Linked DNA regions of Geotalea uraniireducens. The protein of the gene in region 2 interacts with the protein of the main gene of each other region in a pairwise test. Links are inferred from orthologs where the notes say so. Each region holds a gene or a part of one and is shown on either strand. Other genes may lie near its edges. The genes, in order: rlmN and ftsZ.

Evidence for each region.
Region 1: the proteins of ftsZ (region 2) and rlmN interact in binary tests that used the Escherichia coli proteins (3 or more experiments, as listed by UniProt). The link is inferred for Geotalea uraniireducens from one-to-one orthologs.

Annotation. Positions count from the first base shown.
Region 1 is NZ_AP027151.1:1,375,341-1,386,588, reverse strand. The notes cover bases 4,231-7,171. They hold rlmN (23S rRNA (adenine(2503)-C(2))-methyltransferase RlmN), read right to left. Parts: upstream 6,257-7,171; coding sequence 5,204-6,256; downstream 4,231-5,203. Other genes in these bases: ndk (nucleoside-diphosphate kinase), read right to left, coding at 6,323-6,736; mtnP (S-methyl-5'-thioadenosine phosphorylase), read right to left, coding at 4,300-5,163; QMN23_RS06390 (PfkB family carbohydrate kinase), read right to left, coding at 4,231-4,274. In the rest of the region: QMN23_RS06415 (universal stress protein), read right to left, coding at 1-363; QMN23_RS06410 (response regulator), read right to left, coding at 384-782; QMN23_RS06405 (GAF domain-containing protein), read right to left, coding at 845-1,534; QMN23_RS06400 (helix-turn-helix domain-containing protein), read right to left, coding at 1,613-2,446; QMN23_RS06395 (tetratricopeptide repeat protein), read right to left, coding at 2,456-3,202; more of QMN23_RS06390, read right to left, coding at 3,336-4,230; QMN23_RS06370 (aldehyde dehydrogenase family protein), read right to left, coding at 7,274-8,701; amrA (AmmeMemoRadiSam system protein A), read left to right, coding at 8,764-9,342; QMN23_RS06360 (citrate (Si)-synthase), read right to left, coding at 9,465-10,787; QMN23_RS06355 (M24 family metallopeptidase), read right to left, coding at 11,077-11,248.
Region 2 is NZ_AP027151.1:3,671,657-3,682,787, forward strand. Bases 6,148-8,971 are described here. They hold ftsZ (cell division protein FtsZ), read right to left. Parts: upstream 8,225-8,971; coding sequence 7,070-8,224; downstream 6,148-7,069. Other genes in these bases: QMN23_RS17175 (radical SAM protein), read right to left, coding at 6,148-6,879; ftsA (cell division protein FtsA), read right to left, coding at 8,267-8,971. Also shown: flagellar biosynthesis protein FlhF, read right to left, coding at 1-385; flagellar biosynthesis protein FlhA, read right to left, coding at 375-2,462; gltA (NADPH-dependent glutamate synthase), read right to left, coding at 2,788-4,200; QMN23_RS17170 (sulfide/dihydroorotate dehydrogenase-like FAD/NAD-binding protein), read right to left, coding at 4,197-5,033; more of QMN23_RS17175, read right to left, coding at 5,197-6,147; more of ftsA, read right to left, coding at 8,972-9,502; QMN23_RS17190 (cell division protein FtsQ/DivIB), read right to left, coding at 9,517-10,347; QMN23_RS17195 (D-alanine--D-alanine ligase), read right to left, coding at 10,390-11,131. UniProt on the Escherichia coli protein: Essential cell division protein that forms a contractile ring structure (Z ring) at the future cell division site. The regulation of the ring assembly controls the timing and the location of cell division.

The DNA.
Region 1 (11,248 bases), 2.3 Mb from region 2 along the record:
GATCCCTTTTCTGCCGTGGGTACCCATGACGATCAGGGACGCGTTCTCCTCCGTCGCCTTCTTGAGGATCTCATCATAGGGAATCCCCGAGACGATCGTACTGGTATAATTCGTATAGTCCTTGATCTTGGTCCGGCAAAACTTATCCATCATTTTTTCCGCGGCCGAAACGATCTCCTCTTCGAGCTTCTCGAACGAGACATGCGGCACGTAGAAGCCGCGCAAGTCGACCGGCTCGTTAATGACATGAATCACCACCAGTCGGGCACTAAACTGTTTGGCAAGGGTCAGGGCATAATCAAACGCATACTCCGAATTTTCAGAAAAGTCGGTCGGAAACACAATCGTACTGAACGTCTTCATTTCATTCCCCCTTGACAGGCTTAATGATAGTTGCCATTGAAGATCTTCTTCAAGATCGACTTGAGTTCGTCGATCTTCACCGGTTTGTTAATGTATTCGAAGGCACCGAGATTCATTGCTTCAATGTAAGAATCAACGCCACCATAGGCGGTTATCATGATGACATTGCTCTGCGGAAAATTCTTGTTCAACTCTTTCAGAAAAGTAATGCCGTTCATCTCAGGCATATTGATGTCAGTAACTATGACATTGACATCCCGCTGCATCAGATAATTGAGTGCCTCGTATCCGTTAGAAACACTTTCAACCTCGAATCCCTCGCGCTCCAAGAGCTTCGAAAGACCGATCCGGGCATTTTCCTCATCGTCCACGACAAGGATACGTTTTTTTAACTGTTCGATCAATGAATTTCCCCACATAACGCCAGTATTTCACCCTCTTGGAGTCTAGCATGGCATCCCCCTCTGTCAAGCCGGTTTCCTCAGGACAATTTCTTCTCTGAAGCCACGCGCTCCCGGAGTTTGATCGCTGTCAGAATCAGGTTGGCGATAATGGAGACGAAATAGATCTCGTCCTCCTGAAACGAGCGAATCGAGGTGCTGTTAAGATTGATGACCCCGTAGACTTCTTTTTTGTCCCCGATCGGGAACGACAGCATCGAATTGTACTTTTCCTCATGCAACTCGGGGAAATACTTGTAACGGGGATCCTGCGACGCATGACTGAGGGAAATGTACTGTCCGTCCTTGGCCACGATGCCGGTAATCCCCTCGCCGAGCCTGATCCGAATCTTGCCGATGAACGAGGGATCGAAACCGGAGGTCGCGGCAAGGACTACTTCATCGCCGTCACGGAGATAGACGCTGCAAACGCTCACCTTGAGCTGTTCGGCCACTTTCCGCGTGACACTCTGCAATACGTCCGGCAGCTCGAAATCGGCGGAAACCAGCATGCTGATCTCCTCGAGCGAGATGATCTCCAGATGCTCGCGGTCGGCCTTTTGCATCGTCAGCACCATCTTGCCCCGCTCGCTTTCCAGCAGGGGGGTGAAACTCGCTTTCTGGTGGAAGGGATTGACGGTTTTCACTTTCTCGGTAACAGTCCGGAAATCGGAAAAACCACAACTACAGACCAGTTTGACCCGATAGGCGTCAATCCGTTCGCTTTTCATCACTCTTCCGCATTTTCTGCAGCGTGCAAGATGCATTAAGAATCTCCCTCGCAAAGAATATCCGTAAACTGCCGACAGTTACTGCTCCTCGACCCCCTCGGCATTGAGCAGGACATGAGCCGTCTGGCCGGCTGCGCCGAAAGAGGGCAGCGCTTTCCCGTTGAGTTCCGCTTCGACCCCACCGGCATTGCCGAGGTCAAGAGAGAAAAACCGTTCGCCTTTCCACTCGATCAAATCTCCTGCCTTGAGATCGTACTGTTGGGAAACCGCACCATCGATGGTAATGTTCAACCAGCAATCCTGATTGACCTTGAGCCTGAGCACAACTCCCGATGCGGCAGGGGCGGGAGTGGCAGCATCCGCCGGCTGCGCTGCCGGTTCTGTCGCCTGGGCCGGCGCCGACACGGCAGGGGCTACGGCAGAACTGACCCGAGGCTGGACAGGGGTCGGTAGCGGCACAGGACGTACCGCCGGGGCCACGGCAGGGGCTTTCCGCACCCGCTCTTCGTCCCGATCACGGAAGAGGTAGGCGGAAAAGAAAACAAGCACCAGCAATACCAACGGGATTGTCCACCGGTTGCGGGGCGTCCCGATCGTGCGGGGCTCGCGGGGATCCGCCGGCCGCGGTTCATCGGCCACGGCAACGGCCGGCTTGAGAGAAGTTTCGTACATCGCCACCAGGCGATCGGGATCCAGACCGAGATAGGCGGCATAGACACGGAGGAACCCTTTCACATAGGCGGGGCTGGGAAGCTTGTCGAATGCATCGGCCTCAAGGGAAATCAGGTAGATTTTCCCGATTCGGGTAGCACGGGCGACTTCATCCAGGGTCACTTCCCGGGCTTGGCGGGCGGCGGACAACAGCCCGCCGACAGTCTCTTTTCCCGACTCGACGGTAGCTGACTCAACCACGCAGGCCTCTCATTTCATCGATTCCAGGTATTCACGGGACAGACGCCCCTTTTCAGAATCAGGGGCAAGCTTGATTGCCTCTTTGAAAGAATTGGCGGCGGCAATGTAATCTTTCTTTTTGAGATATGCCAGTGCCAGGTAGTAATGGGCGTTCTGATAGTTCTTGGCGATGGCCACGGCCTTCTGATACTCATCGATGGCCTGGTCGGTCTTTCCCGTGGCAAAGTAGACCCGGCCGAGCGCCACCCGGGCAATGACGTTCTGCGGGCTGGCCTCGACCGCTTGCCGCAGGATGTCGAAAGACTGGGGGTAATCGCCTTTGCCGAGATACGCCAGGCCGAGATTGATCCGGGCATCTTCGTGGTGGAGAAAAAAGAGATCCGCCGAGACGACCTTGAACTGGGTGATGGCATCGTCCCAGCGCTGCATATCCATGTAATTGACGCCAAGGTTGTTCCGGGCCTCGGAATAGGCCGGATTCAGCTCAATCGCCCGCAGATATGCCTTTTCGGCAAGATCGTACCGTTTTTTGTAATAGTAGGCGAGGCCCAGGGAGTTCAACAGGGTCGGATCGTCGGGCGTCAGCTTTTCCGCTTCGGTCAGCTCGATGAGCGCCCGGGTGGGATCATTTTCCCCCAGATAGGAGACTCCCATCTGGAAATGATATGACGCCTGCTTCTTGGCGGAATCGTCAAAGGCACAGGCAGCTGTGAACAGGAAAAGTGCAATGCCGAACAGCGCCGACAGACGTCTCACAATAGCCACCTCTGGTCATTTGGGTTCCCGGCACCGGCCGCCATAACGTCAAGCCCCGCCAACCGGGAGAGTACACGCCGTATCCACCGGGAAACGTAACAGATTTGCCGCCCCTTGTCAACGCGGCCGGCCGCTACTCGCCCGTTGGCCGGCCTTTCAGCGCCGGCAGCTCCTCGAATTGAGTAAGGGCCTTGAAGCTACGGTACCGCTCTTCGATCTCAGGGTAGGTAAGGCGTTTCATCCGCTCGAGGCTGAAATCCTCCACATTGAACGAAGCCATCACACTGCCGAAAATGATCGCCTGCCTGATCCCCGCTTCCGACATGTCGCCGGTATTGGCCAGATAGCCCATGAAACCGCCGGCAAAGGTATCCCCCGCCCCGGTGGGATCGAAAACGTCCTCCAGCGGGTAGGCGGGAACGGCAAAGACGGTTTCGCCGCTGAACATCAGCACCCCGTATTCGCCCCGCTTGATCACCAGCGTCTTGACCCCCAGGGCCAGCAGCTGGCGGGCCGCCTTGACCAGATTGACTTCCTTGGTCAGTTGGCGGGCCTCCCCTTCGTTGATGATCAGGATATCGACCAGGGCAATCACCTGTTTCAGCGCTTCGGGCTTGGAAGAAATCCAGAAATTCATGGTATCGCAGGCAATTACCCGCGGCCGTCCCACCTGCTTCAGGACATCCATCTGCAGTTCGGGGTCGATATTAGCGAGGAAGAGGAACTCCGTCTCGCGATATTCGACCGGAATTTGCGGCTTGAACGATTCAAAGACGTTCAGGTGGGTCTCCAGGGTCTGGGCCTCGTTCAGATCATAGCCGTATTTCCCTTTCCAGTGAAAGGTCTTGCCCGGCACCCGTGCCAGGCCGCGCAGATCGATGTTGCGCCCCGCCAGAAACCGGACATCCTCCTCGGGAAAATCGGCACCGACAACCGCCACCAAGTTGACATCGGTGAAAAAGCTTGCCGAGGTGGAAAAGTAGGTTGCGGAGCCTCCCAGGACATTGTCCACCTGACCAAAGGGGGTTTCCACCGAATCGAACGCTACTGAACCGACAACGAGAATACTCATGGCTGTTCTTCCTTTATAGAGACGCTTACAGATACGTGCCGACGATCAGGTCGAGCCGGTCCTTCACTTCGGCCGGAATCGCATTCCGGTCGGTGATAACGGCGTACTGGAGGGCAGAGGCGCAGGGACAGTCCCGCTCGGCGACAATCCGACCGACGGCATTGCGGATAATGCTCTTGGCCATAGTCACATTGTTCTTGATGATCGTCAGGATCGCATCCACCGAGACATCGTCGTGAGCCTCGTGCCAGCAGTCGTAGTCGGTGGCCAGGGCGATCACACCGTAGCAGATTTCCGCTTCGCGCGCCAGCTTGGCTTCGGGGATATTGGTCATGCCGATGACCGACACCCCGAAAGAACGGTACATGTTCGATTCGGCCCTGGTCGAGAAGGCGGGACCTTCCATGCAGATGTACGTGCCGCCCCGGTGCACGACGGCACCCGACGCCAGGGCAGCCTCGTACAGACAGCCGGACAGGTCGGCGCAGACAGGGTCGGCAAACTGGACGTGGGCCACGATCCCGTTACCGAAGAACGTGTTGCACCGCGTGGCGTTGGTGCGATCAATGAATTGATCGGGAATGACAATGTGGCCAGGGGCGATTTCCTCTTTCATGCTACCGACGGCCGACACCGAAATGATCCGGCTCACCCCGAGCTTCTTCATCCCATAGATGTTGGCCCGATAGTTGACCTCCGACGGCAAGAGGCGATGGCCACGGCCATGCCGGGGGAGAAACACCATTTTCACCCCGTCGAGAATCCCGGTGATATATTCGTCGGAAGGGGCACCGAACGGCGTATCCATGGTGACGCGCCGGATATCGCTCATCCCCTCCATCTCGTAAAGGCCACTGCCGCCGAAGACGCCAATTACCAGCTCACTCATGCCAGCTCCTTTCACTACAATCGCTCAGATAAACAACCGATCACTCTGCCGGGGACTCTCCGGCGGCCCGCTGCCGGTCCAGCTTCCCTTTGAGCTGCCCGCAGGCCGCGGAGATATCACCGCCGCGGCTCGAACGGGTAATGACCGTAAAATGCTTCGCCAGCAGATAACTGTGAAACTGGTCGATGCTTGCCTGCTCCGGTGCCCGGTAATCACACCCCTCGTGCTCATTGAACGGAATCAGGTTGATCTTGTTAGGAATGCCACTCAAGAGCTTAACCAGCCGCTTGGCATCCTCCAGCGTATCGTTAAGCCCTCTGATCAGCACATACTCGATGGTGATCTTGCGCCGGGACGGCAGGGGAAAGCGCCGACAGGCCGCCAGCAGGTCCGCAAGCGGATAGAGCCGGTTGACCGGCATCAGCTGGTTGCGTACCGCGTCGGTCGTCGCATTCAATGACACCGCCAGGTTCACGGTAACTTCCCGCCCGAGGCGTTCCATTTCCGGGACCAGCCCCGAAGTCGAGACCGTCACCCGTCGCGACGAGAACTGCAGGCCGTCGTCATGGGTGAGGATTTTCAGCGCCCGAATGACGTTATCGAGATTCCCCAGCGGCTCGCCCATCCCCATGAAGACGATATTCCGCACCGGGACTTCCCGCTTTACCGCACAGACCTGGTTGACGATCTCGGCCGCAGTCAGGTTGCGGGTTAGATTAAAAGTCCCGGTCAGACAGAACGCGCAGGCCATGGCACAGCCGACCTGGCTCGAAATGCAGAGGGTATTCCGGTCTTCTTCGGGAATAAGCACCGACTCCACCGCATTGCCGTCGTCAAGCTGGAACAGGTATTTCCGGGTGCCGTCCCGGGACATCTCAACGGCCAGGGGGGTAAGCTGGCTGATAAAAGCCGTCTCCTCGAGCTCGCGGCGTAAGTCCTTGGCCAGATCGGTCATTTCGGCAAACGTTGCCGCATCCTTCTGGTAGAGCCACTTAAAGAGCTGCCGCGCCCGGTATCGCTCTTTCCCCTTCCCGCGCAGCAACTCCTCGAGTTCTTCGAAGCTCAGCCCTTTTACATCAACTTTCATAGTCATGCTGCCTGATAAATTATAAAAAAAGCCCTTCGCAGGAAGGGCTTTTCCGTCACTCAACGAATAATGCTAGAGAAGTTCGAGCTGGCTGAAGAAGTACGGAATCTCGAAGGCCGCCGATTCCGGCGAATCGGAGCCGTGAACGGTATTCTCTTCGATGCTCAGACCAAATTCCTTGCGGATCGTGTCGGCATCGGCATTGGCCGGATTGGTCGCTCCCATCACCTCGCGCCATTTGGCAATGGCGTTCTCGCGCTCCAGGGCGAGTACCACCACCGGGCTCCGTGACATGAAGGTGCACAGGTCATTGAAAAACGGCCGCTCGCTGTGCACGTAGTAGAACCCTTCAGCCTCAGCTTTGGAGAGCTGGATTTTCTTCATACCGACGACCCGGAACCCCGCGCCTTCGACCTTTTCCAGGATTTTGCCGATTATATTTCTTTCCACTGCATCGGGCTTGATAATCGCAAACGTTCTTTCCATGACTACCTCCGCATCGCTCATAGTAAAATGACCGTCTCAGATAGCATGTAGCCGAACGGTTGTCAACCCAATTTGGCAAAAGGCAAAAAAAAAGCCCACAGATCTTAACCTGTGGGCCCTTTCATTCGCGAAGAAATAATCGAAATTACTTCTTCTCAGCCGGAGCAGCCGGAGCTTGCTCAGCCGGAGCAGCCGGAGCAGCCGTAGCGGAGCTCATCGGAGCCTGGGCAGGAGCCGGAGCAGCCTGTTCAGCCGGAGCAGGAGCCGGAGCTTCTTCTTTCTTCTTGCAGCCAGCGGCGAAAGCCACGGCCAGAGCAAGACACAGGGTCAGGGAAAGCAGTTTTTTCATCGACGTTCTCACCTCTTTTCTTTTGTGATTGTCATTCTCGCGCAAAGCGCATGGTTTTCAAACACAACAGATGCGAAATATACTACCTTTAGAAATAAAGTCAAGACTTTTTTAATTTGACTACCAACCATTTTTGTCCAGCCAAATCAACAAGTTACAATCCAAACTTTAGACATTGTCAGAGCATTTTAGAGATTGAAGCAGACCATTTTGATATTCGTCATTTCTTCCATCGCATAACGCACCCCTTCCCGGCCGAGACCACTCTGCTTATTGCCGCCATACGGCATGTGGTCGACACGGAAGGTCGGGATGTCGTTGATGATCACCCCACCCACATCAAGGCGCCTGATCGCCTGGAATGCCTTGTTGATGTCGTTGGTGTAGACCCCAGCCTGGAGGCCGTACACCGAGTCGTCCGCCATTTCAAGGGCCTGCTCGAACGTCTCGCAGGACATCACGGTAACGATCGGGGCGAACACTTCGGAACAGACAACCTTCATCGACGGAGTTACACCGCTGAGCACCGTCGGTGTCAGACAGTTGCCGATAACCGTGCCACCGGTCTCGACCTTGGCCCCGAGAGACTTGGCTTCATCCAGCCAGCCGACGATCCTGTCGAGTTCCTCCCTGGAAATCATCGGTCCGATATCGGATTGCTTGTCCATCGGATCACCGACTTTCAGCTTGCCGGTTGCCGCGACAAATTTCTGCAGAAACTCGTCGTAACGGCTCTGGTGGACAAAAATCCGCTGTACCGAGATGCAGACCTGTCCCGAATTGGCAAAGCTGCCCACGACGCACCGGGCAACGGCGGCATCGATGTCCGCATCGGCATCAATAATGGTGGGCGAATTGGAGCCCAGCTCCAGCGTTACCCGCTTCAACCCGCTGCGAGACTTGATCTCGACACCGACCGGCGGGCTGCCGGTAAAGGTGATCATCGCCAGCCGGTCATCTTCGACCAGGCGGTTACCCACCACCCGACCGCTGCCGATCACGACATTGAGGGCGCCGGCAGGCAGGCCGGCCTCCTCCATCAGCTCTGCCAGCTTGATTGACGAAAGCGGCGTTTTGGTGGCCGGCTTAAGGATTACCGAATTGCCGGCGGCAATTGCCGGCGCTACCTTGTGGGCAACCAGGTTCAACGGGAAATTGAACGGCGTGATTGCACCAATGATGCCGATAGGGGTCCGGAGATAGAAGCCGAAGCGGCCGGCGGAGACCGGCGAGGCATCCATCGGCACCAGTTCACCGTGGGTGCTCCGCGCCTCGATGGCAGCAAAGGCAAAGGTCTCCGCACTGCGGTCGGCCTCACCCAAGGCGAATTTCCACGACTTACCAGCCTCCCGGGCAATGATCTCGGCAATCTCCTCCCGATCCCGTAAAATTAGTTCCGAAGTTCGGGTAAGAATTTCAGCCCGGCGATGGGCCGGCAATGCGGCCATCGCCGCGAACCCCGCCTGCGCGGCGACAATCGCCTCTTCGACATCGGTGAGGGATGCCTCGGGGACCACTCCGATCACCGAGTCGTCAAAGGGGTTGATGACATCGATCCCCGGACAGTTGTCTCCAGTCCATGCACCGCCAATGAGAACTTTGTATCGCTTCGCCATAAGGCCTCCTCTGCAGCTGAATTGAACGCTCCGCCTTGTCACCATGCGGTAAATGAGTATACTTGTTTACGGTCAACATTTTAACGTCGGAGCGGCACGTGACTACAAACCTGACAAAACAAGAGCAAGAAACCCTAATCACCGTTGCCAGAGAAACAATTATTCATTATATCGGAGAACGGGCCATCCCGCCGGTTGCCGACCCCGGCTCCGGCCTGCGGGCCTGCCGCGGGTGCTTTGTGACCCTGAAGCAGGACGGGACGCTGCGCGGCTGCATCGGCAGTTTCGTTACCGACAAGCCACTGTACCAGACCGTCCAGGAAATGGCCATAGCGGCCGCGACCCGCGACCCACGATTCTACCCGATGAAAACGGCAGATCTCGACAATTTCACCCTGGAAATTTCCGTATTGAGCCCATTGGAAAAAATTTCCTCCATCGATGAAATAGAGGTGGGCATCCACGGGATATACTTGGAAAAGAACCATTGCAGGGGCGTCCTGCTTCCGCAGGTTGCAGTGGAATATGGCTGGGACCGTTTGACCTTCCTGGGCCAGACCTGCCTCAAGGCCGGGCTCAAACGGGATGACTGGCAAGAAGGCGCCGATATTTACATTTTCAGCGCCCAGGTCTTCGACTGAATCGCCCGCACTGCCATTACGGGACCAACAGCAAAAATGGGGAGATGTATTCGACATCTCCCCATTTTTCATTGTACCGGCAGGATAAAGCAGCGGGGGCAAAATGCCCCCGCCTAACGGCATTAGAACTTCCGGCCGCCTTCTTCCGCCCATTTTTCGAGCATGGCGGTCGTGACCGATTTCGGCCGCTCAATGGCATAACCGAGACCGCGGTCCCAAACGATGTTGGCCATGCAGCCGAGGGCGCGGCCGACACCGAACAGAACAGTGTAGAAATCCCACTCGCGAACGCCATAGTACCACTGGATGACGCCAGACTGGGCATCGACGTTCGGCCAGGGGTTCTTGGCTTTGCCGTGCTCCATCAGAACGCCCGGGGCCACTTCGAAGATCATGCTGACCAGTTTAAAGAGCGGGTCGTTCGGGAGATGCTTGAGGCAGAACTCACGCTGCGAGGTGTAACGCGGGTCGGTCTTGCGGAGAACGGCATGACCGTAACCCGGAACGACCTGGCCGGCGTTGAGGGTGTCCCACAGCGCCTTGGTGACGTTTTCCTTGGTCGGCTCGACGCCTTCGCCGAGTTTTTTCTGGAATTCCATGATCCAGCCGAGCACTTCCTGATTGGCCAGACCGTGGAGCGGGCCAGCCAGGCCGTTCAGACCGGCGGAGTATGCATAGTAGGCGTCGGACAGCGCCGAAGCAACGAGGTGGGTGGTGTGGGCGGACACGTTGCCGGACTCATGGTCGGAATGGAGGATGAAGTACATCCGGGCGACGTCGTCATACGGTTTTACCTGGCCGATCTGGTGGGCGAAGTTTGCCCCGTAGTCAAGGCTCGGATCGACAGCGATCTGCTCGTCATTCTTATATTTGTAGCGATAGATGAAGGCGGCGATCGGTGCAATGCGGGCAACCAGATTGCTGGCGTCTTCATACATGTATTCCCAGCAGGTCATCTTGTTGAACTTGCCGGAGTTGTAGAACTTGCAGAATTCCGAATCCTTCTGCAGGGCGAGGATACCGACGGAGAGCATGACCATCGGATGGCTGTCTTTCGGCAGGGCGCGGATGGCGTCGAATACATACGCGGGGACTTTGCCGCGCTCTTTGAATTCGGCGACGACTTCGTCAACCTCGGCCTGGGTCGGGATATCACCGGTCAGCAGGAAGGACCAGAACGCCTCAACAGTCGGGTAATCTGAGCCGGCAGCCTTGGGCAGTGCTTCGAAGGTCTCGGGGATGGTCTTGCCACGGAAGCGGATACCTTCCTGGGGATCAAGATAGGAGATGTCGGTAACGAGGCTGCGAATATCGCGGGCGCCGCCGATACACTGATCGATGGTTACCTGGTCGATAAGTACCTTGCCGAACTCTTTTACCAGTCTGGTGGTGCGGGGACGGAACTCCTGGATTTTCTGGGTAAGTTTTTCCTTCAGTTTAGACATGTTGCATCTCCTTTCACCTTAGTGTGGTTTAATAAACAAAAACCAATCTCGCTTGTTGGTAACCTCTCCCCTTCCCTCCTTTCCGCTGATGATATGCGAAGACCTCTATGAACGTGATTTCGGCTGAGCCGATTTAGGTAAAGAGCCTGATGCGGGGCTTACCAACGAATGTTTACGCGTGGGGAAAATTGCTTTTTAGTATACTGTATACACTTTCAGTTGTAAAGGTTATAGCACCCAATTTTATTAAATTCAACAAAATTTTTTCCCTGGGAAAAAGTAGGAATTTCTAGAGGATAGTCAGTTCCTGACTGGAGCAGGTCAGCTGTTTGAGCCCTTCGAAATGGGAAAGGTAAAAGGTATTTTCGATGCCGATAGCTCCTTCACCGGGGAAAACGACCTTCGGCTCGAACGCGAAGACCATTCCCGGCTCAAAGAGCATCTCCTTGAAGCCTTTGGCA
Region 2 (11,131 bases):
CCGGCGGCATGGCGGCAACCGGTTCCGGCCGGCTCTGTTCCTGAATCTGAGCCTTAGCCTGGGCCGCCTCTTTACGGGACATCTGCTCGACCCGATCCCGGAGATCTTTCAATTCCCGGGCGAGCGGTGCCAACATCGAGCTTTCCAGCATCTCCTTGGCGGAAAGCTGCTGTTCCTGGGCCTCCCGGTAGGGGTTGGGCGTCGGCTGCCGCGGTTTGACCTCAAGAGCCGCCGTCACCTGAATGACTGGTTTGCCGAAGAAACCGAAGAAACCTCCCCGCCGCTCCTTGCGCGAAGAGATAATCATGGCATCGGGACCAAGTTCCGCCTTGATCTGTTTCAGGGCTTCCGACATATCCACCGCTTCGAACGTTTTAACCAACATTGAGCGTTACCACCCCTAACGATTGGATTTTGATGTTGGACGGAATCTCGTTGTGCGACAAAACCGCCAGATTGGGGACGAACCGTTCGGCAAGCTTCTTCACATGGCGTCGGATCGAGGGGGAGGCAAGCAGCACCGGGTGGGTCCCGTACTGGTTGAATTTCTCCATCTCCTGGCGGATACCGGTCAGGATCAACTGGGCGGTGTTCGGCTCAATCGCCAGATAGCTCCCCTGATCCGATGGCTGGACTGCTTCGGCAATGACTTCCTCCACCCGGCGATCGAGACTGATCATGCAGAGCGTGTCGTCATCGCGTTTGTACTGGTCGACGATATAGCGGCCAAGCGACTGACGGACAAACTCGGTCAACATGTCGGGGTCCTTGGTCAGCCCCCCGTAATCGGCCAGTGTTTCCATGATCGTCCGCAGGTCACGGATCGAAACCCCCTCGCGAAGGAGGTTCTTGATCACCCGCAGCACGGTACCGAGGTTGAGCAGGTTCGGCACCAGTTCCTCAACCACCTTCGGGAAGCTGGAAGCCAGGTTGTCGAGCAGCTGCTGCAGCTCCTGCCGACCAACCATCTCATGGGAATGCTTCTTGATCAGCTCGCTGATGTGAGTGGCGATGATGGTAGTGCTGTCGACCACTGTATAGCCGTACAGCTGGGCCTGTTCCTTCATCTCGGGTCTGATCCACAACGCCGGCAGGCCAAAGACCGGTTCGGTGGTCCGGACGCCGTCAACGCTGCCGCTGACCGCCCCGGAATCCATCGCCAGGTACTGGCCGGCAAGCTCCCCGCCACCGACCTTGGCGCCGCGGATCAGGATGTTGTATTCATTGGGTTTGAGCTGCAGGTTGTCGTGGATATGGATCGGCGGCACCACGAAGCCCATCTTCTGGGCGAACTGGCGCCGGATCGATCTGATCCGCTCCAAGAGTTCCCCCTCCTGGGCCGCATCCACCATCGGCACCAGTCCGTAGCCGACTTCCAGTTCGAGCATGTCGAGGGGACGGATCGCCGCCGCCTGATCACCGGCCTCGCCGGCTTCCTGAGGCGCCGGCAACGCCAACTCTTCGTCCATCACCTGGGCATTTTCCCTGGCCATTCGTCCCCCCATGTAGGCAGCGCCGGAGAGGAGGAAGAAGGCAAAGTGGGGCAGGCCGGGAATCAGGCCGAAAGCGAACAGCACCCCGGCCGAAACATAGAAGGCCTTCGGGTAATTGAGGAACTGGCCGGTTATTTCGTGACCGAAGTTCTTCTCATCGGCCGAGCGGGTGACGATGATGCCGGCCGCGGTAGAGATGATGATTGCCGGAATCTGGGCCACCAGCCCTTCGCCGATGGTCAGCAGCGTATAGTTGGAAAGCGCCGTTTCCAGCGGCATACCATTCTGCCAGACGCCGATGATGAAGCCGCCGATGATGTTGACCAGCATGATCAGGATGCCGGCAATGGCATCGCCGCGGACGAACTTGCTGGCACCGTCCATGGAGCCGTAGAAATCGGCTTCCCGGGAAACCCGCGACCGGCGGCGGCGGGCCTCCTTCTCGTTGATCAGTCCCGAGGAAAGGTCGGCGTCGATCGCCATCTGTTTCCCCGGCATGGCGTCGAGGGTGAAGCGGGCGGCGACTTCGGCAACCCGGCCAGCACCCTTGGTGATAACCACGAAGTTAATGATCACCAGGATCAGAAAGATGACCGCCCCAACCACATAATTGCCGCCGACGACAAACTGGCCGAATGCCCGGATGACGTGCCCAGCGGCATCGGTCCCTTCGTTGCCGTGGAGCAGGATCAGCCGGGTCGAGGCGATGTTCAGTGCCAGGCGATAGAGGGTGGTAACCAGGAGCACCGACGGAAACACCGAAAAGTCAAGCGGCTGCTGGGTGTAGAGGGCGACAAGCAGAATCGCCAGTGCGACGGTAATGTTGCCGGCCAGGAAGACATCGAGCAGCACCGCTGGCAACGGCACGATCATCAGTGCCAGGACGCCGATCAGCGCCACGGCCATATAGATATCGGCATTGCTCTTTTGGGGTTGCAGCTCGATCGCTTCCACCGCCGGGTTCGACATCAGGCAAATCTCCTCAATAATTCGACTACTTCCATCACGCACAGCTATTTGTGCAACCGGTGTGCCAGCCTGGAATGGTTCGGCATGCGGAGTAGCGGGCAAACGCTGCAGCATTTTCTTGAAAAAGGGGCTAAAGATTTTCTCCCCCTTACCGAAAAGAGCTAATAAGCTAACGCGAAGACGGCATTTTGAAACCTATTGGTCAATGTTTTGACTTCGCTGTCAGCCCTTTGCAATCATCTTGAAACCGGCTTCCCGCATAAAAAAAGCCGCCCTCCACATGGAGCGCGGCTTTTTTTATCGACGAATGAGCCTTCCGCCCAAGCTAAGGGGAGGCCAGGTAATCGTCAATGGCGGCGGCAGCACGCTTGCCGTCCCCCATGGCCAGGATCACCGTCGCCCCGCCCCGCACGATATCACCACCGGCATACACCCCAGTCAGGTTCGTTGCCCCCTGTTCATCGCTAAGGATATTGCCCCACCGGGTGAGTCCCAGCTCCGGGGCGCTGGCGGTCAATAGCGGGTTGGCCCGGGTACCGATAGCATTGATCACCACGTCGACCGGCAGGTCAAAGAAGGCCCCAGCAACCGCCACCGGGCGGCAGCGCCCTGAAGCGTCGGGGGCACCCAACTCCATCCGCTGGCAGCGAAGCGACGCTACCCACCCTTTGCCGTCTTCGCCGATGGCCAGCGGGGCGGTCAGCATCAGGAATTCCACCCCCTCTTCCTTGGCGTGCTTGATCTCTTCAAGCCGAGCCGGCATCTCCGCCTCGCTCCGCCGATAAATAATCATCGCCCGCTCGGCGCCAAGCCGGCGCGCTGTCCGGACGCAATCCATGGCGGTATTGCCGCCGCCGATCACCGCCACGTGCCGGCCGATGACAATCGGTGTCGTTGCGGCGCTATCACGGCCAGCCCCCATCAGATTCACCCGGGTTAGATACTCGTTGGCCGAATACACCCCCTTGAAATTTTCGCCAGGGATATCGAGCATCATCGGCAGGCCGGCGCCATTGGCAACGAACACCGCATCATATTCGGCCCGCAACTGCTCGAGGGTCAGAGTCTTGCCGACGATCACATTGCATTCAATCCTGACGCCCAAGGCCTGAAGTTCGGCCACTTCGGCATCGATGATCGTCTTCGGCAGCCGGAATTCCGGGATGCCGTAGCGCAGCACCCCACCGGTATCGTGCAGCGCCTCGAAAATGGTCACCTGGTGGCCTTTACGGGCAAGTTCGCCGGCAGCGGTCAAGCCGGCGGGACCGCATCCCACCACCGCCACTGCCCGCCCGGCGGACGACGAATTGGCATCGACCGGCGACCGTTCTCCATGCTCCAGCGCCCAGTCGGCAACAAAGCGCTCAAGATAGCCGATAGCAACCGCTTCCCCCTTGATACCCCGGACACACTGTGCCTCGCACTGGGACTCCTGCGGGCAGACCCGGCCGCAGACAGCCGGCAAAGCGTTATCCCGTCGGAGAATAGCAGCAGCGCCCGGCAAATCATTCTCGGCCAGTGCACCGATGAACTCGGGAATCGCCACCTCCACTGGACATCCCTGCACGCACGGCCGGCTCTTGCACTGAATGCAGCGCTGGGCTTCGCGTAACGCCTCCTCCAGGCGTAACCCCCGGTTCACTTCAGCAAAACCGGCCCGGCGCAGTTCTGGGTCAAGCTCCGCCATTTTCACCCGCGGAATGGCCAACTGCTCTTTGACACTCAAGGGAGCGGTCATGCGGCCTCCTTTCCCGCCAACCGGCAGCGGTGGGCCGCTTCCATCTCCCGGTAGGTGGCCAGCCGGTCGCTCAGGGTGTCAAAATCCACCCGATGTCCGTCAAACTCCGGACCATCGACACAGGCGAACTTCGCTTCACCGTCGACTACCACCCGGCAGCCGCCACACATGCCAGTGCCGTCGATCATGACCGGGTTGAGGCTGACTACCGTTTCGATCCCGGCGGGTCGGGTCAACGCCGCCACCGCCTTCATCATCGGCACCGGACCGACCGCAAAAACCGCCCCCGGCCGGCGGGCCGGATCGGCAATCATTTCCGCCAGAGGCGCAGTGACAAACCCCTGCCGGCCCAGCGAGCCATCTTCGGTGGTGATTACCAGTTCCTGGGAGAAGACTGCCAGTTCGTCCCGCAGAATGATATAGGGCGCCGCCCGCCCGCCGATGAGCGTGACCACTTCGTTGCCAGCCGCGGCTAGGGCCTTGGCCAGGGGGTAGAGTACCGCCGTCCCGACACCACCGCCGACACAGGCAACCCGACCCCATTGGCCGATATGGGTCGGCACCCCGAGGGGCCCGGCCACGTCGCGCAGCGCCCCTCCGGCCGGAATCGCCACGATCCGGCCGGTCGAGTAACCGACCGCCTGCACGAACAGGGTGATCGTCCCGGCGACCGGATCGGCATCGCCAATGGTCAGCGGAATCCGTTCTTCCCCCGCTGCCGCCCTGACGATGACGAACTGGCCGGCCTGCCGTGCCGCCGCCACCCGAGGCGCTCGCACCACCAGCCGATGCAGCTGGGGGGCGAGAATTTCATTTTCCAGGATTTCAAACATACTGCACACCTTCCTTTCGGAGAATTCACGGAGAAAGCTCCATTGATCTCTCCACGGAGGCATCGTAACAAAGGGGGGAAAGACGGCGCAAGCTTGTATACCAGAAGGCGGCGACGCGCACGGGGACGGTTCAATGGTGACGACAGTTCGGGAATGTGGCTATTCAGGCAGGGGACGACGGGTCGGGAAAGGCCTTCCGGTATTCCCTGACGAGACGGTCGTGGTCAACGCCGGCAATGAAGTCCCAGGGGAGCGGCTCGTCGAGGGGGATGGTCCGTTCAACGAAGCCGTTGAGATCCAGCGGGAATTCCCGGGCCGCCCGTTTCCAGCTGCCGAGTTCTGCCGCCCGGCAGAGGAAGTCGGCCAGGCGGCGATCCCCCCTGGAGAGGAGCGCCTGGAGCCAGGCGTCCTTCGGGCTCTCCGCCAGCAGTCGGACGTTGGAGAGTTTGCCCGTCGCCTGGTGGAGATATTTGAGCTTCCGCTCCAGAGACGGGACCGGCTCCATGCCGCACCACTGGAACGGGGTGAAGGGTTTGGGAACGAACGGATTGACCGAGAGCACGATCTCGCCGAGCCGCTTGTTCTTCCGTGCCGCCTCGATCACCCGATGACGGATCTTTGCCACTAGCCCGGCCAGTTCCTCGAGATCGGCCATCGCTTCGCCCGGGAGGCCGATAATGAAGTAGAGCTTCAAATTGAGGATATCGTGACCGATCAAGAGATCGCAGGCGGCCAGGATCTGCTCTTCGGTCAGGTTCTTGTTGATCAGGTCGCGCAGCCGCTGGCTCCCCCCCTCCGGTGCCAGTGCGACGGTCTTGTGGCCGCTCGCCTTGAGCATCTCGATCATCTCGCCGTCGAGCCGATCGACCCGGAGTGAAGAAACCGACACCTTCCCCCCCTCGGCAAGGATTCGCCGGCAGAGGGCACCGATCTCCCGGTAATCGGAAACCGCCGCCCCGACGAGACCGATCTTCTGCCGGTGCTGCAGACCAGCCGTCGCCGCCTCCTCGAGCGCCGCGAGAGACCGCTGCCGGTAGGGAAGATAGATGAAGCCGGCGGCGCAGAAGCGGCAACCGCGCGGGCAACCCCGGGAAACCTCGACCAGGTACATGTCGGAAAATTCCGTATCGGGGGTAAGGACTTCCGACACCGTCGGCCGCCGATCCGGCTCTGCCAGGAAACAGCGGTCGACCTCGACCGGGCAGCCGTCGCGCCGGCTGCGGTCGGCGAGCCGAAAACCATCGTAGCTGATGTTATAGGCCGCCGGGATATAGCAGCCGGGTAGCCGCCCGGCTGCGGTCAGCAGCTCGTGGCGGTCCATTCCCTGCTGCCGCAGCAGTTCGAAGAGCGGCGGGAAGATCGTCTCGGCTTCGCCCAGGCAGATCAGATCGAGGAAGTCGGCCACCGGTTCCGGATTGAGAAACAGCGCCGCCCCCCCGGCGATGACCAGCGGCTGGCTGGCGCCCCGCTCGCTGCTCCGTGCCGGGATGCCGGCCAGGGAGAAGATCAGCGGCAGGTGGAGATAGTCGCTTTCAAAGGAGACGGAAAAGGCGATCAGATCGAAGGAGGAGAGCGGCTGCTGCGACTCGAGGGAGAGGAGCGGCGTCCCTCCCTTCCGGTATTCCCGCAATTCGTCGGCATCGGGAAGAAAGGCCCGCTCGCAGAGGATGTCGGGCTCGGCATTGAACAGCGCGTAAACCGTCTGGAAGCCGAGATTGCTCATCGCCACCGGGTAGCGGTTCGGGTAGACGAGACAGACGGTCAGTTTACCGCCGCGGCGTTTCGGGACCGCCCCCTGCTCCCGGGCGAGCAGCTGCCGGTATTTTTCGACGATTTTCCACGACATGGGGAAAACGTATCATGATCGGGCTGTTTCAGGGAAGGGAAAAGGCAACCGGACCGGCGGCACGGAACGAGGTTCACGGCCGGGGTGAGGAAAAAAAGACCCGGCCCCCCGGGAGGGGGTAAGAGGGAGGCCGGGCAATGAAAGCATGCACAGGGGGTCCGGTCCGCGGAGAACCGGACGGGTCGTTTCGTTAGTCGACAGACTTCCGCAGGAAGGTCGGGATATCGTACTGATCCTCTTCATCGGCAAAGAACGCCTTCTGTCGCGACACCCCTGTTTCCCGCTGCTGCCGCTCGCGGATAAAGGTCGGTACTTCCAGCTTCGGCTCCTGGCGGGCGGCAATGGCGGTCACGCTTTTCATCTCCTGCCGGCCTTTTTCGAGGTCGAACCGGTCGCCGAAGCCGGTGGCGATGGCGGTAATCTTGATGTTGTCGCCGAGGGATTCGTCAATCACCAGACCGACGATGATATTGGCATCCTCGTGGACCTTCTCGTGAATGATCCGGCTGGCGGCATCAAATTCATCCATGGTCATCGAGGACGAACCGGAGATATTGACCAGCACCCCTTTGGCGCCGGAGATATCGATCTCTTCGAGGAGCGGGCTCGAAATGGCCTTGGTCGCCGCCTCAACGGCCCGGTTGTCGCCGTTGGCCATGCCGATCCCCATCATCGCCATGCCGCGTTCGCTCATGATCGCCTTGACATCGGCGAAGTCGACGTTGATGAGGCCGCTGGTGGTGATCAGGTCGGAAATCCCCTGTACCGCCTGGCGCAGCACATCGTCGGACGGCTTGAACGCATCGAGGATCGACATGCTCTTGCCGGCCAGCCCGAGCAGCCGGTCGTTCGGAATGACGATCAGCGAATCGACATGCTTCTTCAGCTCGCGAATCCCCTCTTCGGCCTTGGCGAGGCGCTGTTTCCCTTCGCGGCTGAACGGCTTAGTCACCACGCCGACCGTCAGGGCGCCCACTTCCTTGGCCGCTTCGGCGATCACCGGCGCGGCGCCGGTACCAGTACCGCCCCCCATACCGGCGGCAATGAAGATCATGTCCGCACCCTTGAGCATTTCGGTCAACTGCTCCCGGTCTTCGAGGGCTGCCTCACGGCCGCGGTTCGGGTCGGCGCCGGCCCCCAGCCCCTTGGTCAGCTGCCGGCCGATCTGGAGCTTGGTCGGCGACTGGGAGTTCCGCAGCGCCTGGACGTCGGTGTTGGCGACGATGAAATCGACGCCGTGAATCTGGCAGTCGATCATGGTGTTGACCGCGTTGCCGCCGCTCCCCCCAACCCCGATGACCTTGATCTTGGCAACCTGCTCAATGCTTTCGTCAAATTCGAACATACCCTACCCCCTTTTGGTTATCTGCAGCCGATGCATTGTAAGTTAGAAAAATTCGCCGAACCATTCCTTCATCCGCCGCGTCACCCGACGGAACATGTTCTCGTCGGTCTGCGCCGTCGGAAACTCGCGGATGCCGATATTCTTGCTCCCGTAGACCACCAACCCCACCCCGGTGGCATAGACGGGGGAATTGACCACGTCGACGATCCCGCCGATCTGCTGCGGCAGCCCACGCCGCACCGGCAGGTTGAAGACCTGCTCGGCCAGTTCCGGCATCCCTTCGAGGATGGTGGTACCGCCGGTGATCACCACCCCGGAGGCAATCAGATCCTCGAAACCGGACTTGACGATCTCCCGGTTAACCAGGGTGAAGATCTCCTCGACCCGCGGCTCGAGAATCTCGGCCAGCAGCTGGCGGGAAAGGACCCGCGGCTTGCGGCCGCCGACGCTCGGCACCTCGATCGTTTCGTCCTTGCCGACGATGGAGGTCAGACAGCAGCCATATTTCTGCTTGATCTTCTCCGCCTCGGCCATCGGCGTCCGCAAGCCGACGGCAATATCGTTGGTCAGGTGATTGCCGCCGAGGGAAAGCACCGCCGTATGCTTGATGGCGCCATCGACAAAGATGGCGATGTCGGTGGTCCCGCCGCCGATATCGACCAGCGCCACCCCCAGCTCTTTCTCGTCGGCCGAGAGGACCGATTCGGAGGAAGCCAGCTGTTCGAGAACGATGTCGGCGACGTCGAGCCCGGCTCGATTGCAGGCTTTGACAATGTTCTGGGCACTGGCCACAGCGCCGGTGACGATGTGCACCTTCGCTTCGAGCCGCACCCCGCTCATGCCGAGCGGCTCGCGGATGCCGTCCTGATCGTCGATGATGAATTCCTGGGGGAGGATGTGAATCACTTCGCGATCCATCGGGATGGCAATCGCCTTGGCGGCATCGATCACCCGCTTTACGTCGTCGGAGGTCACCTCCCGGTTCTTGATGGCGATCACCCCCTGGGAGTTGAACCCCTTGATGTGCCCGCCGGCAATCCCGGCGTAGACCGAGCGAATCTCGCAGCCGGCCATCAGTTCCGCCTCTTCGATCGCCTTCTTGATGGAGGCTACGGTGCTCTCGATATTGATCACCACCCCCTTGCGCATGCCGCGCGACGGGCTGGTGCCGATCCCGACGATGTCGATGCCGTCCTCGGTGACATTGCCGACGATTGCACAAATCTTGGTGGTGCCGATGTCGAGCCCTACGATTAGATTGTCTCTTCTTGCGGACATGCTCCCCCCTCCGTTTATCCCTTTTTCACAATGATCTTGTCATGGTAGTCGAGGTCGATATATTCCACCGCCGCCAAGGCTCCCTGGAGATCGCCGTAGATCTTGGCAAAACGGGCCAGTTTCTCTTCGAAGCCGTCATTTCCCAGCCGGACCGGCACGCCACCGGCAGCGGTGAAGAGCGTGAACCCGAACCCCTTGTCGGTATGAATCTCCGATACATCCGCCAAATTGAACGCCTTGCCGTTCCTGAGCAGATCCATCAATGCTGCCGCCGCGGTAAGGGTCTGCTTCGTGCCGGCCGGATCCCGGGCCAGATCGTCCTCGCTGACACCGGTAATGACCGGAAAGTTGAGGCTGTCCCCCTGCGTCAGCGGTTTGAACACTTCCCCTTGGGCGTCCATGTAATAGAGCAGCCCCAGGTTGACGATCGCTACCGGCTGGCGCTCCACCACCTCGATGGCCAGCGTGTGGGGGAAATAGCGCCGGACATTGACCTGTTTGACCCAGGGATTCTTTGCCAGCTGCTCGCCGATCCGGCGCAGCTGCAGCCCGAGCATCGGATCGCCGGCCCGGACCCCGGCCTCGGTGATGACTTCGTTCCGGCTCAGACGATGGAGCGGCGACACCTCGACGGTCTCCAGTTTCAGGAAGGTAGTCCGGGAAACGAGGCGGTATGCCTCGTAGCCGATGCCACCGACGGCCGCCACCCCCAGCACGCCACAGACTGCCCGACTGGCCCAGGTGACGAATGGCCGCCAGTTGATCGGCTTCCGTTCCTGCTTGACCCGGTTCTTGTTCCGGGATGGTGCTGGTGCCAGCCGTGTTTTGACGTGGAGATCGCGCATTGTTTCCATAAGGGCGCCGAGGACGCCCGGTTTTGAATTGCCCTAGCTGTTAATTTTCAGCGCCGCCGACAGCAGAATCCGTTCCACCAGTTCCTCGAAGCCGATTCCTGCCCCCTGAGCGATCTCGGGAAGCAGGCTGAGCGCCGTCATCCCCGGCAGGGTATTGACTTCCAGGACATAACACTCGCCCGCAGCGGTAACCAGCAGATCGACCCGGCTGTATCCGGCGCACCCCAGCGCCCGGTGGGCGATCAGGCCGGTTTCGAGAGCATGGCGATAGACGTCAGCCGGTAGCCGCGCCGGCAGAATATGTTCGGCCATTCCGGCCGTATACTTGGCCTCGAAATCGTAAAATTCATTCTTGGGTACGATCTCGATGGCGCCAAGCGCCTCTTCGCCGAGGATGCCGACCTGAACCTCCTGCCCCTTGATGAACTGTTCCACCAGGATCTCGGCGTCGTAGCGGAAGGCCAATTCCAGGGCGGCGGCCAGCCCGTCGGCAGCCCGCACTATACTGATCCCGACCGACGATCCTTCCTGGGACGGCTTCACCACCAGCGGGAAGTCGAACCCGAGCGGACCGATCTCATCCCCGCGCCGCAGCACCCGGTAGGGGGCCACGGTCAGCCCGCTCGCGACGAATGCCTGTTTAGCAAAAATTTTGTTCATTGCCAGGGCGCTGGCGAGAATCCCCGACCCGGTGTAGGGAATTCCCATCATCTCCAGCACTCCCTGGACCGAGCCATCCTCGCCATAGCGGCCGTGCAGGGCGACGAAGACGACC